4 regions of the Serratia plymuthica genome follow, and region 4 is predicted to be linked to each of the others. Evidence: predicted binding sites of a transcription regulator. Region 4 holds the regulator's gene; each other region holds the start of a gene.
What was found. The regulator Fur, encoded in region 4, represses iron uptake genes when iron is present. The targets are predictions, from matches to a motif close to ATAATAATGAGAACNACTATCAA.

Region 1: a site for Fur is predicted at 1,912-1,934, ahead of feoA (ferrous iron transporter A). Genes of this name have one in related genera too.
Region 2: a site for Fur is predicted at 1,774-1,796, ahead of JK621_RS23250 (isochorismate synthase). Genes of this name have one in related genera too.
Region 3: a site for Fur is predicted at 1,404-1,426, ahead of JK621_RS23310 (Nramp family divalent metal transporter). Genes of this name have one in related genera too.

The regions. Positions count from the first base shown of each region.
Region 1 covers NZ_CP068771.1:3,821,386-3,825,636, forward strand. Annotated here, with positions in the region: gene feoB (Fe(2+) transporter permease subunit FeoB) at 1-1,486, opposite strand, end outside; gene feoA (ferrous iron transporter A) at 1,557-1,781, opposite strand; gene JK621_RS17765 (Tex family protein) at 2,420-4,251, opposite strand, start outside.
Region 2 covers NZ_CP068771.1:5,010,692-5,014,942, forward strand. Annotated here, with positions in the region: gene entS (enterobactin transporter EntS) at 1-680, shown strand, start outside; gene fepB (Fe2+-enterobactin ABC transporter substrate-binding protein) at 667-1,626, opposite strand; gene JK621_RS23250 (isochorismate synthase) at 1,826-3,034, shown strand; gene JK621_RS23255 ((2,3-dihydroxybenzoyl)adenylate synthase) at 3,043-4,251, shown strand, end outside.
Region 3 covers NZ_CP068771.1:5,019,918-5,024,168, forward strand. Annotated here, with positions in the region: gene JK621_RS23305 (NupC/NupG family nucleoside CNT transporter) at 1-1,087, opposite strand, end outside; gene JK621_RS23310 (Nramp family divalent metal transporter) at 1,466-2,689, shown strand; gene JK621_RS23315 (DUF2502 domain-containing protein) at 2,882-3,286, opposite strand; gene mgrA (L-glyceraldehyde 3-phosphate reductase) at 3,519-4,251, opposite strand, start outside.
Region 4 covers NZ_CP068771.1:1,026,482-1,030,732, forward strand. Annotated here, with positions in the region: gene galE (UDP-glucose 4-epimerase GalE) at 1-226, shown strand, start outside; gene JK621_RS04845 (glycosyltransferase) at 229-2,190, shown strand; gene fur (ferric iron uptake transcriptional regulator) at 2,397-2,843, opposite strand; gene fldA (flavodoxin FldA) at 3,166-3,705, opposite strand; gene ybfE (LexA regulated protein) at 3,935-4,222, opposite strand.

The sequences.
Region 1 (4,251 bases), 2.7 Mb from region 4:
GCACATGATAAACCGGCAATTCCATGACGAACGGCGAAGCTTCGCCGCGCATGATGGTGTACTTCAGCACCAGTCCGGTGAGGATCGCCACCACGATGCCGAGCATATACAGCGAGAACACCACGCCGGCGCCGTCCTGGCCGAAGAAGGCGGCGGCAAACACCGCAAAAATCGCCAGCCGGGCGCCGCAGGACATGAACGGCGCCATCATGATGGTAATCAAGCGTTCACGCGGGGCATCCAGCGTGCGTGCACCCATGATGGACGGCACGTTGCAGCCGAAGCCGACAATCAGCGGCACGAAGGATTTACCGGGCAGCCCAAGAGCTTGCATCAGGCGGTCCATGACAAACGCCGCACGCGCCATGTAGCCGGAGTCTTCGAGGAAGGACAGAAACAGATACATCATGCCGATTTGCGGCACCAGCGGCAGCACGGTGTTGATGCCCCCGCCGATGCCCTGCGCTAGGAAAATCGTCAGCCATTCAGGAAAGTGCAGGCTGTAGCCCAGCCATTGGATGCCCTGGATAAAGATTGCCGCCGAACCGATATCAAAGATCGGCTGCAGCGCGCCGCCGAGGTTGATCGCCAGCAAGAACATCAGGTACATCACCAGCAAAAAGATGGGCACCCCCAGCCAGCGGTTGAGGATCACTTTGTCCAGCGCTTCGGTCAGGCGGTTTGGCATCGCCTGCTGCGAGTTGCTGACCGCATCGCTCAGGGTGGCTATCGACTGATAGCGCGCATCGGCAATCACCAATGCAGGATCTTCCTGTTGCTGTTGTTGCAGCGCCAGCCTGGCGGCAGGCAGCAGGGCGGTGGCGTTGCCGGCCAATTGATGGCTGTAGATGTCGCCTTCCAGCATTTGCAGCGCCAGCCAGCGGCGTTGCTCCGTTGGCATAGCCGCCGGCATGGCGTCGCTCAGGGTGGCCATTTCCTTCAGCAGCGCCGGCGGATAGTTCACCAGCGCTTTCAGATCGTTAAACCGGTGGTTGTCGATTATCTGCTTCAACATGCCGATGCCGTCGGCCTTGGTGGAGACCAAAGGCACCACCGGGCAGCCGAGACGCGCCGACAGCGCTGCGATATCAATCTCGATTTGCTGGCTTCTGGCGATATCCAGCATGTTCAGCGCAACGATGCAGGGGATGCCCAGTTCCAGCAGTTGCAGCGTCAGGTACAGGTTGCGCTCAAGGTTGGAGGCGTCGACGACGTTGATCAGCAGATCGGCATCGCCGCTCAGGATGTAATGGCAGGCGATCTGTTCGTCGAGCGAGGTTTGTTCCGAGATGGTGGTCAGCGAATAGGTGCCGGGCAGATCGACCAGGTTGACCTGGGATTGCGGCGTAGTGAACTGGCCTTCTTTACGCTCTACCGTCACGCCGGCCCAGTTGCCGACCCGCTGGCGAGCTCCGGTCAACTGGTTGAACAGCGTAGTTTTACCGGAATTGGGGTTGCCTATTAAGCCAATCGTGAGTTTTTTCATTTTTCGCGTGATATCAGTCAATGGACATTGAGCCGGGCGATGGGCGCGGCCAGAGCGAGACGGCGCAGAGTCAGGATTGGCCGTCGAGCAGGATTAGGGCCAGGTCTTTCCTGCGCAGCACCAGGCTGACGCGGCGGGTTTTTATTTCTATCGGATCACCCAGCGGTGCGACGCGCACCACTTCAAACGAAGAGCCGGGCAGCATGCCTAGCGATAACAGTTTCTGGCGATAGGCCGGGCCGATGTCACTGGAAAAACCGGCAATCTTATAAGAGCGTTTAGGCTGAAGATGCATATAACCTTCTCAGAGCCCCTGTTATTGGGCCGATGACGATAAAAGAACGTTCCAGACCAAGCGCCGCGATGAAGATCGCAGGCTGCCGACGTTTTCAATTCATGAGGTAATGCAGTGAACACGCAACGCAATAATAGTGAGAATAGTTATCGTATTCAATACAAAAAGTAGGGGTATTGGTAACCAAAGGTTATGGCATCGGCACTTAACGATCGGATTGCCTGATGCCCCTATTTTTATCACCTGGCCTGTGGGGGATCAAATGCGAATGGCGAGTTAAATCAGTTACGTAATTGCAGTGATTTTTTCCGATTTGCAAAAATTAGCGACAAATTGAGTGGCGTTTAGAGGGGATGGCGGCGAGCCGGCGTTTATTCGGTAACATCTTGCCGGCGGAATACGAGCGGTAACCATTTGTGTTTCACCGGGAAAGGACGAAATGAAAACCTGATGTTAAAAACGGTGTTAATGAACGGGGATTCGGCGTTATTTTCAGGCTGAAAAACCGGGGATTGTCGCTCGGGAAAAATAAGCGGGTTTATTGAGGCGGGTCAAAAAATAGCGACGCTTTTTTTGAGAAAGGGCGGAGCCGGCTCCGCCCTGTGTACCTTGAGTCTTTCAGCTAGGCAGCACTGCCCCTACGATTTCTTACCGAATGCCGCAGCCAGCGCGTCGCCCATGGCGCTGTTGCCTGCCGTCGAGCTGCTGCGCGGTTTGGCCTTATTGGCCGGCGCGCGGGAAGGGCTGTCCTTCGCCGGGGCGCCGCCGCGACGTGGCGAACCTTCACCCGGTTGCTCGTCCAGACGCATGCTCAGCGCGATGCGTTTGCGTTGCAGATCCACTTCCATCACCTTCACTTTGACGATGTCGCCGGCTTTCACCACGGTATGCGGATCTTCGACGAACTTGTCCGCCAGCGAGGAGATATGCACCAGGCCGTCCTGATGTACGCCGATATCCACAAAGGCGCCGAAGTTGGTGACGTTGGTGACCGAGCCTTCCAAAATCATGCCCGGCTGCAGATCGTTGAGGGTTTCCACGCCCTCGGCAAAGGTGGCGGTTTTGAATTCCGGACGCGGATCGCGGCCCGGTTTCTCCAGCTCTTTCAGGATGTCGGTGACCGTCGGCACACCAAATTTGTCGTCGGTGAAGTCGCTGGCCTTCAGGCTACGCACCGCCGCCGGGTTGCCCATCAGATCCTGCAGCGCCTGCCGGGTGGCGGCCAGAATACGTTCGACCACCGGGTAGGTTTCCGGGTGAACGGTAGAGGCATCCAGCGGGTTATCGCCGTGGTTGATGCGCAGGAAGCCGGCGCACTGTTCAAAGGCTTTTGGCCCCAGACGGCTGACTTTCAGCAGTTGTTCGCGGTTGCTGAAGCGACCGTTCTCATCACGCCAGGTAACGATGTTCTGCGCCATCATGCGGGTCAGGCCGGCCACGCGGGTCAGCAACGGCACTGAGGCGGTGTTCAGATCCACACCGACGGCGTTTACGCAGTCTTCCACCACCGAGTCCAGCTTTTTCGCCAGCTGGCTTTGGCTGACATCGTGCTGGTACTGGCCGACGCCGATGGATTTCGGGTCGATTTTGACCAGTTCGGCCAACGGATCCTGCAAACGGCGGGCGATGGAGACGGCGCCACGCAGCGAAACGTCGAGGTTCGGGAATTCCAGCGCCGCCAGTTCGGAGGCGGAATATACCGAGGCGCCCGCTTCGCTGACGATCACCTTCTGCGCTTTGACTTCGCTGAACTGCTGCTGCAATTCAAGGTAAAAACGCTCGGTCTCACGCGATGCGGTGCCGTTGCCGATAGCGACCAGCTCTACTTTGTGTTTGATGCACAGGGCGGCGACGATGGCAGCGGCTTTCGCAGCCTGGCCGGTGTGCGGGTAGACGGTATCGGTAGCGACCAGCTTGCCGGTGGCATCCACCACCGCCACTTTTACCCCGGTGCGCAGACCGGGGTCCAGGCCCATGGTGGCGCGCATGCCGGCCGGTGCGGCCATCAGCAGATCCTGCATGTTACGGGCGAAAACGTTGATGGCTTCGTCTTCCGCGCGTTCGCGCACCGTCCCCATCAGTTCGGTTTCCAGATGCAACAGCACCTTGATGCGCCAGGTCCAGTTGACCACCGCTTTGCGCCAGGCATCGGCCGGGGCGTTATTCAGGCGCAGGTCGAGGTGGCTGATGATGATTTGCTCCGCCTGGCTTTCGCGCGGGGCTTCTTCAAACTGCGGATCGGCGTTCAGCGCCAACTGCAGCACGCCTTCGTTGCGGCCACGGAACATCGCCAATGCACGGTGTGAAGGCACCTGGGCAATAGGCTCATGGTGATCAAAGTAGTCGCGGAACTTGGCGCCGTCTTCTTCTTTGCCTTCCACCACTTTGGACACCAGGTGAGCATGCTTCCACAGGTAGTTACGTACCTTGGCCAGCAGCGCGGCGTCTTCGGCGAAGCGCTCCATCAGGA
Region 2 (4,251 bases), 1.5 Mb from region 4:
CGCAGTTAGCACCGCCGCCACAACCGCGCGAACACCCGCTGCGCGCGTTGGTCGGTGGTTTCGGCTTCTTGTTCCGCAACCGGGTAATCGGCATGGTGGCGTTGATCGGCGCGCTGCTGACCATGGCCAGTGCTGTGCGGGTGTTATATCCGGCGATGTCCGGCATGTGGCACGTCAGCGCTACGCAATTGGGCTTTATGTATTCCGCCGTCCCGCTCGGCGCGGCGATCGGCGCGTTCACCAGCGGCCGGGTCGCTCACGTAGCGCGGCCGGGCTGGATGATGTTGACGACGGCGATAGGCGCGTTCGTCGCCATCGGTCTGTTCGGTCTGATGCCGTGGTACGGTTTAGCGCTGTTTTTCCTGGTGATTTTTGGTTACCTGAGCGCGGTGAACTCATTGCTGCAATACGGGCTGATTCAGAACCTGACGCCGGATGCCTTTCTGGGGCGCATCAATGGCCTGTGGACGGCGCAAAACGTCGTGGGCGACGCGTTGGGGGCGTTACTGCTGGGGGCAATGGGGGCGTTTATGCTGCCGGCGATGACGTCGACCCATTTTGGTTTTGGGGTAGCGGTGCTGGGTGTGGTACTGGCTTTCGCCATGCGCGGCTTGCGCCAGGTGGGCAGCGGCGGGCAGGAAGAAAGCCTCCGGCCCGCCAGCGAGACTAGCGAGAAATAAACTGTTTTTCCAACAGCGTCAGCAAGTTGCCGGCGCTGTAATAATCCAGCCGGAAGGTATCGTTGCCCAGCGCGTAAACCCGTTTATGTTGCACCGCCGGCAGGTGAGCGAGAAAAGGATTGGCCAGCAGGCGCTGCGTGTCGGCGTCGCCGTTGGCGAACAGCATCAGCGTCTGGCCGTTCAGGCCTTCCGCCAGGTTCTCGCCGCTCAACTGAATGATGTCCTTACGCACCCCCATGCTGCGGCTGTTGTTCAATTTGGCGGGCGGCACCGCCAGGGTGAAACCGAGCTGTTTCAGCATCTGCCCCTGGGACGATTCGGCGGTCCACAGATTGGCGGTTTTGCCGTCCGAACCGAACACCAGCGCGGAGACCGGTTGTTCAGGCAGGGTCATCCGTTGTTTCAGCGCTTTTTCACGCGCATCAAAATTGCCAATGATCTTATGCGCCTGGGCTTCATGCCCGGTGGCCTGGCCCAGTTCTGCGGCCAGTTCCTGCCAGCTTTTGTCGTCGTAATTGACCACCAGCACCGGGGCGATGGCAGAGAGCTGATCGTACAGGCGCAGGGCGGAATCGGCACCGGTGGCTGACATGATAATCAGATCGGGGGCAGCCCCCGCGACGGCTTCCGCATTGGGTTCGCCGACGTACAGACGTTTGACGCCGCGCCGTGCTGCGATGTCACTCCATTGACGGAAAAACCCCTGTTTGTCCGCCAGACGGCTGCCGGGCGTGGTTGCCCCACTGGCTACCACCGGCGCGTCGATGGCCAACAGGGTGCCGGTGACGGTAACGCTGGTAGAAACGATGCGGGCAGGGGGCTGATCGAGGGTGACCACGCCGTGTGAGGTTGCAATGTTACGCGGCCAGCCGGTATCGGATGCGTGAGCGGCGCTGATTGCCGCTAGCCCGAACAGCGCCAGACCGAAGATCAGATTCGTCTTCATAAAGGAAGTCCCTAGGTTTTAAATAGTAATACTTATCATTTATATAATTTATGCTGCTGACTTTCTACCCCGATGATAAGGAGAAGAGCTGTTTACAATTATTGACATGGCAAATTTCCAAGGGTACTTTAACGCGGTCAAACATAAATGATAATCATTATTATGTTTATTATCATTAACGAAGATGAATGGAGTACCGATGAGCGTGACTGTAAAGGGTGCCGGCCAAAAGAAACCGCAAAGCAAGGGGAGCGAACTGAATACTGCAGGCGTTTCGCCCACCTCGGGCTTCTTCTTTACCTCTCCTTTCCGTAGCCTGAGTACCCAGGGCTGCTTCGCGAAAATCACGCTGCCCGCAGCAGGTGGGGACCAGGTGAATGGGGAGTTCCAGCGAGAAGTACGGCACGCTTTCGCCGAAGCGAAACTGGCCGGCGTGAAGAACCCGGTACTCTGTGGCGCCATTCCTTTTGATACTCATCAACCTTCAGCGTTGTTTATTCCCCAGCAAACTCAGTGGTTTGAGCGCGATGCCTTTTTGGCCGGCGTAACGCCGCCGCAGGATGCCTTGCCGGAAATTACCCGGCAAACCGAAGTACCTGCCCGGCAGCCCTTCATGCAGATGGTTGCCGATGCGGTGCTGGCTACCCGTGGCGACCGGTTGGATAAAGTGGTGTTGTCGCGCTTGCTGGAGATTGAAACCCGCGAACCTGTTGATTGCCGGGCGCTGATGGCGCGAATCATCGCCCAGAACCCTAACGGTTTCCACTTCCACGTACCGCTGGAGCAGGGGGCGCTGGTAGGCGCCAGCCCGGAATTGCTGTTGCGCAAATCCGGCGCGCAGTTCCATTCCAATCCGCTGGCCGGCTCTGCCCGCCGCGATGCCGATCCGCTACGGGACCGTGACATCAGCCAACAGCTATTGGTGTCGGACAAAGACCTTTATGAGCACAAGTTCGTCACCGAAGGGATGCGCCAGGTATTGGCCGACCGCTGCCGCCACTTGAACATCCCGTCATCCCCTGAATTATTGAGCACCACCACGCTGTGGCACCTGTCTACGCCTATTGATGGCGAAGCCGCCAGCCGGGCGGAAAATGCGCTTTCGCTGGCCTGCCTGTTGCACCCGACGCCGGCTTTGTGCGGCACGCCAACCCGGCTTGCGCACCAGGTGATCAAACAGCTTGAACCCTTTGATCGCGGCCTGTTCGGCGGCATTGTCGGCTGGTGTGATGCCGAAGGCAACGGCGAGTGGGTCGTGACCATTCGTTGCGGCACAGTGCAGGGCAATCAGGTGCGGCTGTTTGCCGGCGCCGGCATCGTGCAAGACTCTTCGCCGGAATCCGAATGGCGTGAAACCGGCACCAAACTCAGTACCATTTCGCGGGCGTTTGGCCTGAACCAAGGATAGGCATACCCATGAGCATTGATTTTACTCCCTGGCCTGAGGCGTTGGCCCGTCGCTATCGCGAACGCGGTTATTGGACCGACCGGCCATTGACCGACATTATTGCCCGCCAGGCCAAAAATGACGCCGTGGCGCTGATCGATCCGCAATGCAGCCTGAGCTATCGCCGGCTCAATCAACTTTCTGACCGGCTGGCCGCCGCGCTGCAACGCCGGGGCATGCAGCGCGGCGATACCGCTCTGGTGCAGTTGGGCAACGTGGTCGAGTTCTATGTGACCTTCTTTGCGCTGCTGAAAATTGGCGTGGTGCCGGTGAATGCGTTGTTCAGCCACCAACGCAACGAACTCAAGGCTTATGCCGCACAAATCAAGCCCGCGCTGCTGATTGCCGATCGCCGGCATGGCCTGTTCGGCAACGACGAATTCCTCACGGCGTTTCGCGCCGAAAATCCTTCATTGCGCGTAGTAGGGCTGCGCAGCCAGGCGGAAGGCGAGCAGTCGCTGGCCGCCTGGCTGGAAGAGGACGCCGACGATTTTATCGCGACGCCGACCCCGGCTGACCAGGTGGCGTTCTTCCAGCTCTCCGGCGGCAGCACCGGGACGCCAAAGCTGATCCCGCGCACCCACAATGATTACTACTACAGCATTCGTCGCAGCGTGGAAATTTGCCATTTCGATGTGCATACCCGCTACCTGTGCGCGCTGCCGGTGGCGCATAACTACCCGATGAGTTCTCCGGGCGTGCTCGGCGTGTTTTACGGCACCGGGCTGGTGGTGTTCGCCAGCGATCCGGATGCCGGGCAATGCTTCGGTTTGATCGAGCAGCACCAGATTAACGTGACGGCGCTGGTGCCGCCGGCGGTGACGCTGTGGCTACAGGCAATCGAAGAGTGGGACGGTGGGCAACCATTGGCCAGCCTCAAACTGTTGCAGGTGGGGGGCGCCAAGCTGAGCGAGACCCTGGCCGCGCGCATTCCGGCGGAAATCGGCTGCCAGTTGCAGCAGGTCTTCGGCATGGCGGAAGGCCTGGTGAATTACACCCGGCTGGACGATGACGACCGGCATATTCTCACCACTCAGGGCTGCCCGATGTCGCCGGACGACGAACTGTGGGTGGCCGATGACGAGGGTAACCCGCTGCCGGTGGGGCAAACCGGGCGCCTGATGACCCGTGGCCCTTACACCTTCCGCGGTTATTACCAAAGCCCGGAACATAACGCC
Region 3 (4,251 bases), 1.5 Mb from region 4:
TCTCATTCAGCCCTTTAATCGCACCGGCCACAATACCGATGGAAGAGAAGTTGGCGAAGGAAACCAGGAACACCGACAGAATGCCCAGGCTGCGTGGCGACAGCTCGGCAGAGACTTTCTGCAGCTCCATCATGGCCACGAACTCATTGGAGACCAGTTTGGTCGCCATGATGCTGCCCACCTGCAAGGCTTCGTGTTTAGGAATCCCCATAATCCAGGCGAATGGATAGAAGAAGTAGCCCAGAATTTCCTGGAAGCTCAGGCCGAAGATGGCGCTGAACAGGCCGTTGAGCGCAGCGATCAGGGCAATAAAGCCGATCAGCATGGCGGCAACGATAATAGCTACTTTGAAACCCGCCAGAATGTATTCACCCAGCATTTCGAAGAAGCTCTGGCCTTCGTGCAGATTGCCCAGATGCAGTTCTTCTTCTTTACTGGTGTCATACGGGTTGACCAATGACAGCACGATAAAGGTGCTGAACATGTTCAGTACCAGCGCCGCAACCACAAACTTGGCGTCCAGCATGGTCATGTAAGCACCCACGATCGACATGGAAACCGTAGACATCGCGGTTGCCGCCATGGTGTACATGCGTTTTTCCGACATCTTGCCCAGGATATCTTTATAGGCAATGAAGTTTTCAGACTGGCCCAGGATCAACGAGCTGACGGCGTTAAACGACTCCAGCTTGCCCATACCGTTTACTTTTGACAGCACGGTACCAATAATCCGGATGATAAACGGCAACACTTTGATGTATTGCAGAATACCGATCAGCGCAGAGATGAAGACGATCGGGCACAGTACCTTCAGGAAGAAGAAGGCCAGACCTTTATCACCCATACCGCCGAATACAAAATCAGTCCCTTGCCCAGCAAACCCGAGCAGCTTGTCGAACAGCGCCGCGAATCCTTTTACAAAGCCTAAACCCGCTTCCGAATGCAGGAAAAAATAGGCCAGCAGTACTTCAATAACCAACAGTTGAATAACGTAGCGAATGCGGATGTTTTTACGGTCGCGGCACACTAACAGTGCCAAGATCGCAACCACCACCAACGCTAACGCAAAGTGCGCAATATGGGACATGTTTGCTCCAAATTTGAGGCAGGCTGAATTTCGGATGTCATTTTATGTAACGCCACGTTTAAAAACGAGAGGTCCATTGCAAATATGGAAAATCGCAGTGGGAAACATCCTAAATTATTATAATAAGCCACAAAAAATCAAGATGTTACTGAATCCATACGAAATTCCTATTCTTGTGCTAATTTGATTAGCAGGCGTATTTCGTCTGGAATATGGCTTGGCAGAGGGCCGAAAAGCGTAATCTGCACGTTACACCCTTCGTTAAAACCTGAGTTATCCCCGATTGCAGAGATAAGTTTTACCGTTATAAATGCGCTTGATAATTATTATCATTTAAATAAGATAACCCTTAGTTTATCAGACGTAAGGGTTCAGGGTATGCCAAACAGTCGCGTGGTTGAGAACACCCGTCGCCCATCCAGAAAAATCAAACTGTCGCTGATGGGGCCCGCATTTATCGCGGCCATCGGTTATATCGATCCCGGCAATTTCGCCACCAACATCCAGTCCGGTGCCTCTTTGGGTTATAGCCTGCTGTGGGTCGTGGTCTGGGCCAACGTTATGGCCATGCTTATCCAACTGCTCTCCGCCAAACTCGGTATCGCCACGGGCAAAAACCTGGCGGAGCACATCCGCGATCGCTTTCCGCGCCCGGCCGTATGGGCTTATTGGGTGCAGGCGGAAATTATTGCGATGGCCACCGATCTGGCGGAGTTTATCGGCGCGGCGATCGGTTTCAAACTGCTGTTGGGCGTTACGCTGCTTGAGGGCGCCATCCTGACGGGGATCGCCACTTTTCTGATCCTGACGCTGCAAAAACGCGGTCAAAAACCGCTGGAGATGGCGATCGGCGGGCTGCTGCTGTTTGTTGCCGCTGCCTATATGGTGGAACTGGCGTTTTCCCAGCCGCAACTTGGCCCGCTGTTAAAAGGCATGGCGATCCCGGATCTGCCGAATGGCGATGCGGTATATCTGGCTGCCGGCGTGCTGGGCGCGACCATCATGCCGCACGTGATTTATTTGCATTCATCCTTAACCCAGGCTGTCGGCGAGAATTCAAAGGCGGATCGGTATGCGTCCACCAAGGTCGATGTCGCCATCGCCATGACCATCGCCGGTTTTGTTAACCTGGCAATGATGGCAACCGCCGCCGCCACCTTCCATTTTAGTGGGCACAGCGGCGTGGCCGATCTTGATCTGGCCTATCTGACACTGCAACCGGTGCTGGGCCAGGCGGCGGCGACGCTCTTCGGGCTGAGCCTGGTGGCCGCCGGTCTGTCTTCCACCGTCGTGGGGACGCTGGCAGGGCAGGTGGTGATGCAGGGATTTGTACGCTTTTACATTCCGCTGTGGGTGCGCCGGGTGGTCACTATGCTGCCGTCGTTTATCGTCATTATGCTGGGGATGGATGCCACGCGCATTCTGGTGTTGAGCCAGGTGCTGCTGAGCTTCGGCATTGCATTGGCGCTGGTGCCGCTGCTCGCCTTTACCGGCAACCGGGAGCTGATGGGGGAGATGGTGAACAGCCGCAGCATACAGACGCTGGGCAAGCTGATTGTGTTGGTGGTCGTCGGCCTGAATGGTTATCTGCTGGTCAGTTAGCGTTTTTCTGCCGGTGGGGGGACGTTTTCGGTCGATAAAAGTGAGATGTACCCTGAGGCCCACGCACCTCAACCGAGCAAGGGGCCCAGGGCGGGGTCCCTTGCAACCTGCACGAGACGCACCGAGAGGGGATAAAAAATGCCAGTCAGGCTTAGCTGGCTGGCATTACGGCGTTACGCCGATCTTTTGCTATTAATCATCATGGCCATGATGGCGACGACCGCGATCGTCATCGTGGCGTCGATCCTTCCAGTGGTCTTTATCATGATGCTTGTAATAATGCTTATCGAATTTGCGATAGCGGCCATCATGATAGTAATAATTTTTGCGCCAGTAATCGTTATCGCGCCAGCGATAACCATCCCAGTAATAGCCCCGACGGCTGCGATCGCCCAGGTAGCGGCCCTGATGGCCTTGCCACCAGTCGCGGTCGCGCCAGTCGTAGCCGTCCCAATAACGACCGCGATTGTCTTCTTCGCCAATGCGCAATGATACGCCCGGCATCAGATTGATACTGAGGCCTTCCGCATGCGCCTGCTGGATGGCGGGTACCGTAGACGCCACCAACAGAGCGGCCAATAACAGAGGTTTAAACATGGTTTCTCCTTTCCGCCGCAGCGGGTTGGCCAGCTTTATAATAACGAAGCGCGTTCATCAGTTTATAAAACGGCCTTATAATTTTTTTACTGCAATATTGGTATATTAGCGCCTGCGGATAGGGTTGAATCTTAGTGGGATTCTGAAAAGCGGCGACGGGATGAGGATTTAAGATTTGTCTGGCGCTGCAAAGGTTATCGCCGGCCATGCGCCCGGCGATAATTGTAATCGATTACATTAATATCCGTTCGATTTGGGCGATTTCGTCGCTGCTGAAGGTACGGTTAGCCAGCATGCCGACGGCATCTTCAATCTGGCTGGTCTTGCTGGCGCCAATCAGCACCGAAGTCACGCGATCGCCGCGCAATACCCAGGCCAGCGCCATCTGCGACAGTTTCTGTCCGCGCTGTTGCGCCAGAGCGTTAAGCTGGCGCACCTTTTCCAGTTTTTCCTCGGTGAGCTGATTGGGTTGCAGGAACTGGCTGCCGCTGGCTGCGCGTGAATCTTGCGGAATGCCGAGCAGGTAACGATCGGTCAGCAGGCCGCCGGCCAGCGGGGAGAATGCAATGGAGCCGACGCCATGTTCTTCGAGCGTATCCAGCAACTCCGGCTCAACCCAGCGCTCGAACAGAGAGTATTTCGGCTGATGGATCACGCAAGGCGTGCCGAGCCGTTGCAGAATCTCGAACGCCTGGCGCGCTCGGTCGGCCGGATAGTTGGACAGCCCGACATACAGCGCCTTGCCCTGGCGTACCAGCAGATCCAGCGCGCCCATGGTTTCCTCCAGCGGCGTATCCGGATCCGGGCGATGGTGATAGAAGATATCCACATATTCCAGCCCCATGCGTTGCAGGCTTTGGTTCAGGCTGGCGACCAGATACTTTTTCGAACCCCAGTCGCCGTAAGGGCCAGGCCACATGGTGTAACCGGCCTTCGAGGAGATGATCAGCTCATCGCGCCAGGGT
Region 4 (4,251 bases):
GATTATCCAGGCATTTGAACACGCCTGCGGATTTAAAATCGCCTATCAAATTAACCCGCGCCGCGCAGGAGATATTGCCGAGTGCTGGTCTGATCCGACGCTGGCGGCGGAAAAATTAGGCTGGCAAGCCAAGAGAGGTCTGGAAAAAATGGTTCGCGACGCCTGGCATTGGCAGAGCAAAAATCCACAGGGATACGGATCTTGTTCACCGCAGGCGGGAGGCTGACGATGAAGCTTGATGACGAGCGTTTGGGATTGATGCGGCATGACCTGTTTCGCGCCGACTACGAGGCCTGGATTAATAATCTGAAGTTAGCGTTCGTGAAATATCAGCGCCAGCGTTCCCCGGCGTTGCTGGGGCAGTACCGGCGAGGGGTTGGCCAACTGCGGGCGTGGCTGGCTGAACAAGGGCATTTATTCGATGCCGCGCAGTGCTCCTCATTATTTTGCGTTCCTACGCGCCAGTTGGCCGCGCAGGAAAAATTGCTGCACCGCATTTGGCTGGGCGGCGCCATTCCAGACGATGCCAGAGAGGTTATCTCCCAATGGGGAGATGCGCAGCAGGCTGTTCGCAGCACAATCGCCGACGAATGGACCGGGATGCTCTGGGTATGGGATGCGCGGCAACTCAAAAACGAGGCGTATTTTACCCCTGCGGCGGAAGTGAAAGGCGGGCTGCTGGGGGAGTTCGATGCCGGCAACCACCGGTTGCAGGTGCATTCGCTGAGTGAACTGGCGCAAAAAAGGGTCGGCGGCAACCTGGGTTTTATCCACGTGCTCCATGATAAGCGCTATTACGCCACGCTTTCTGATTACTTTCGCTTTTTGATCCTGATTGAAATGGGCGGAATGTACATGGATATCGACACCCTTCCGCACCGTTCGGCGACGTTTTTCCTGCTGAAGCCGGAAGTGCCGGATTACCTTCAGCTCCTGCCCGATGGCGAAGTCAGCCACGTCAGCGGGTTGAATTTGTTTCTTGATGAAACCGGGATGATCATTGGCCGCAGCGGCGATAGGTCGCTGTGCAAAATATTGGCGGGCCTGGATCGGATCCATGCGGCGCAAACCGGTGACGTGCCGGATAAAAACCCCATCTATGAAAGAAAGTTGTTCGATGCGTTTTATCTGTTGTGGAGCCGCCACATTGGCAGGACTTTCCTCAGCCACGATAGTTTTTGCCAGGATCATGGGGTTCATTATGACGCTGTTCCGCAGGCGGTGACCTGCGGTATCCGCGGCATGCGCCTGTTGGAAGATGTGATCACCAATGAGAGGTTGCCGCTCGGGGAGGAGGAACTGCGCAGCTATCGGCAATGCATTGATCGGCTGGAGCAGGTGGATTGGCAGCTTGAGCAACCGATGGACCTGGCGCGCCATGCGGAAATATTTACCGTCGATGAGGTGCCGCGCATGGCCTATCCGGCGCAGATAAGGTCCGATATCGATCACTACCATTACTATTCGGTGCTGTCTCATGATCGCGCGCTGGATCGGGTGAACCGGCTTTTCGGCGAGTATTTGATAGCCGATAACCGACGGCAGATCGATGAGGGCCATTACTGGCGGCCAACCGTCGGCGCGGGCGATGCGGTATTGCCGCTATCGCAGGGCGGGTTGCATTTTCTGCCGGGGTGCCAGGCGGACGACGCGGACAAGACTCGCATGGCGAAGCTGATTTTTGCCACCAGCTACCTGGAGTATTGTTCCGCCGGCAACCCGGCCGGGATGGGTTTGGTCTCTCTGCAGCAGGCGCAAAATATCGACCCCTATCTGGACCTGATTACCCTGGCTTACGATCGGTGCGGGGCGTTTGTCGGATTTTTCACTGCGGCGAGTCTCGACGAGTTATATGGCGTTGAGGCGAGCTATCTATATCGCGATGAAATAAAGCCGCTGGATGAGGCCTACGACGGTTTTGTGCGAACGCAGTGCACGGAGGACGATTACTTTATCTGCAGCCTGGCCATCGAGAGCCGGTTTCGCGGGCAGGGCTATTTTAACCCGTTGTTTGCTCTGATTAAGCAGCGCGCGCAGCAGCGCCGGGCGAAACATATCGTGCTGTGCGTATGGCAAAGCAGCGATGCCTGCCAAATCTACTTGAAGCAAGGGTTCCGCGTTCGCGGCGTTTTCGACGATGCCTGGCCGATTTTCTTCGATCGGCTGCTGTTGCTTGAATATGCATTGTGACGAGTTTACCCATCCGCGTGTCGGCGGGTGAGTTGACGGTGAAGTGAGTGTCAGTGGGTAGTGAGAGAAGTACCGCGGAGAAGTGCCGCTGCAATTGTTGTCTTTCGGATGTGATTTTCCCCGGGCCTGTCCGGGGATTTTTTTATCCCTGCCTGGAGGCATAAAAAAACCGCCGTTAAGGCGGTTCTCAATGCCGGTTGAGGGCATTATTTTTTGTCGTGCAAGGTGTCGTCTTCGCGGCAATCACCGATTTCACAGTGACCATACAGGTACAGGCTGTGGTTGGTGAGCTTGATACCATGCTGCTTGGCGATATCACGCTGACGCACTTCGATAGACTCATCGCTGAATTCGATCACTTTGCCGCAGTCCAGGCAAATCAGGTGATCGTGGTGATGCTGTTGGGTCAATTCGAACACGGACTTGCCGCCTTCGAAATTATGACGGGTTACAATGCCGGCATCATCAAACTGGTTCAGTACGCGGTAAACCGTCGCCAGGCCAATTTCTTCGCCCATGTCGATCAGTTTTTTGTACAAATCTTCCGCACTGACGTGATGGCATTCCGGATTTTGCAGTACTTCCAGGATTTTGAGTCGCGGAAGCGTGACTTTTAGGCCGGCCTTCTTCAATGCGGTGTTGTTGTCAGTCATGCGGATTCAGTCCTGTTACTATGCTAATCAAGTTGAGGCATTTTTGCCTGTGGCATCGGTCGGCACAAAGAGTTAATTGCGTGTCATTATAGAACCGGTTGCCCTAAATGGAAACCGCCGGTTGTTAACAAAGATATCATGGCACAATTGCATGTTACACACGCAACGTCTTGATGGATGGGATAAACCGATATCTCAGTCTACCTTGACGATGTGGGAAGTTACAAACATGTAGCTTCTATTGCAGAAATCCGTGCTGCCGATGAACGGCCCTGCTGGCAACACTATGCACTTTGCAGGGCTTTTGTTCAACCTTTGAGGGTTAGCCGACGATATCGGCCAGGCTCAGTTCTTCGCTGATCTGCTTCACCCAGGCTGCGACGCGTTCGTTGGTCAATTCCGGTTGACGATCTTCGTCAATCGCCAGGCCGATGAAGAAATTGTCGTCCGCCAGACCTTTCGATGCTTCGAAGTGGTAACCCTTGGTCGGCCAGTGGCCGACAATCGCGGCGCCGTGTGGCTCAATGATGTCGCGGATGGTGCCCATCGCATCACAGAAATATTCCGCGTAGTCTTCCTGATCGCCACAACCGAACAGCGCAACCAGCTTGCCGTTGAAATCAATTTCTTCCAGCGTCGGGAAGAAATCATCCCAATCGCACTGGGCTTCGCCGTAGTACCAGGTAGGAATACCCAACAGCAGAATGTCGAAAGCTTCCAGATCCTCTTTGCTGCTTTTGGCGATGTCGCGGATTTCCGACACCTCTTTGCCAAACTGCTGCTGAAGAATTTTCTGGATCATCTTGGCAATGTTTTCGGTATTGCCAGTGTCGCTGCCAAAGAAAATGCCTACATTAGCCATATCGCGTATAACCTTTAAATTCAATTAATTGCATTGCACGATGTTAGCGTTGAACGCGATAACACCGATTAAAATGATGACATGGCAAGAATCTGCCTCTTACCGGTAAGTGCGTATCATGCCAGAGATTTACCCCGGGGTTTTATCGCGTTTATGCGATGCCGGGAGGAATAAAACGGTGTTGATCGGTGTCATCCATAACACCGTGCCGCATGTGCGGCTGCAAAGATCAATGTTCCGGCTGTTCATCCGCCAGTTGTGCCAGCAGCATTTGCTCAATAAGCTCGCTGCGGCTGATATTACGCTGTTCCGCCAGTTTGTTCAGGGCGTCCACCGCATCCGCGTTGATTTTCAGTTCCACGCGCCGTAAGCCACGGACTTTATCGCGTCGAAGCTGATTACGCTTATTGATTCTAAGCTGTTCATCTCGGGATAGCGGGTTGGTTTTCGGGCGCCCCGGACGGCGTTCATCTGCGAACAGATCCAGCGTCGTGCGATCCGTTTGTTCTTTTGCCATAGGTAGCGGTACTGCAAGGGAGTTTGCAT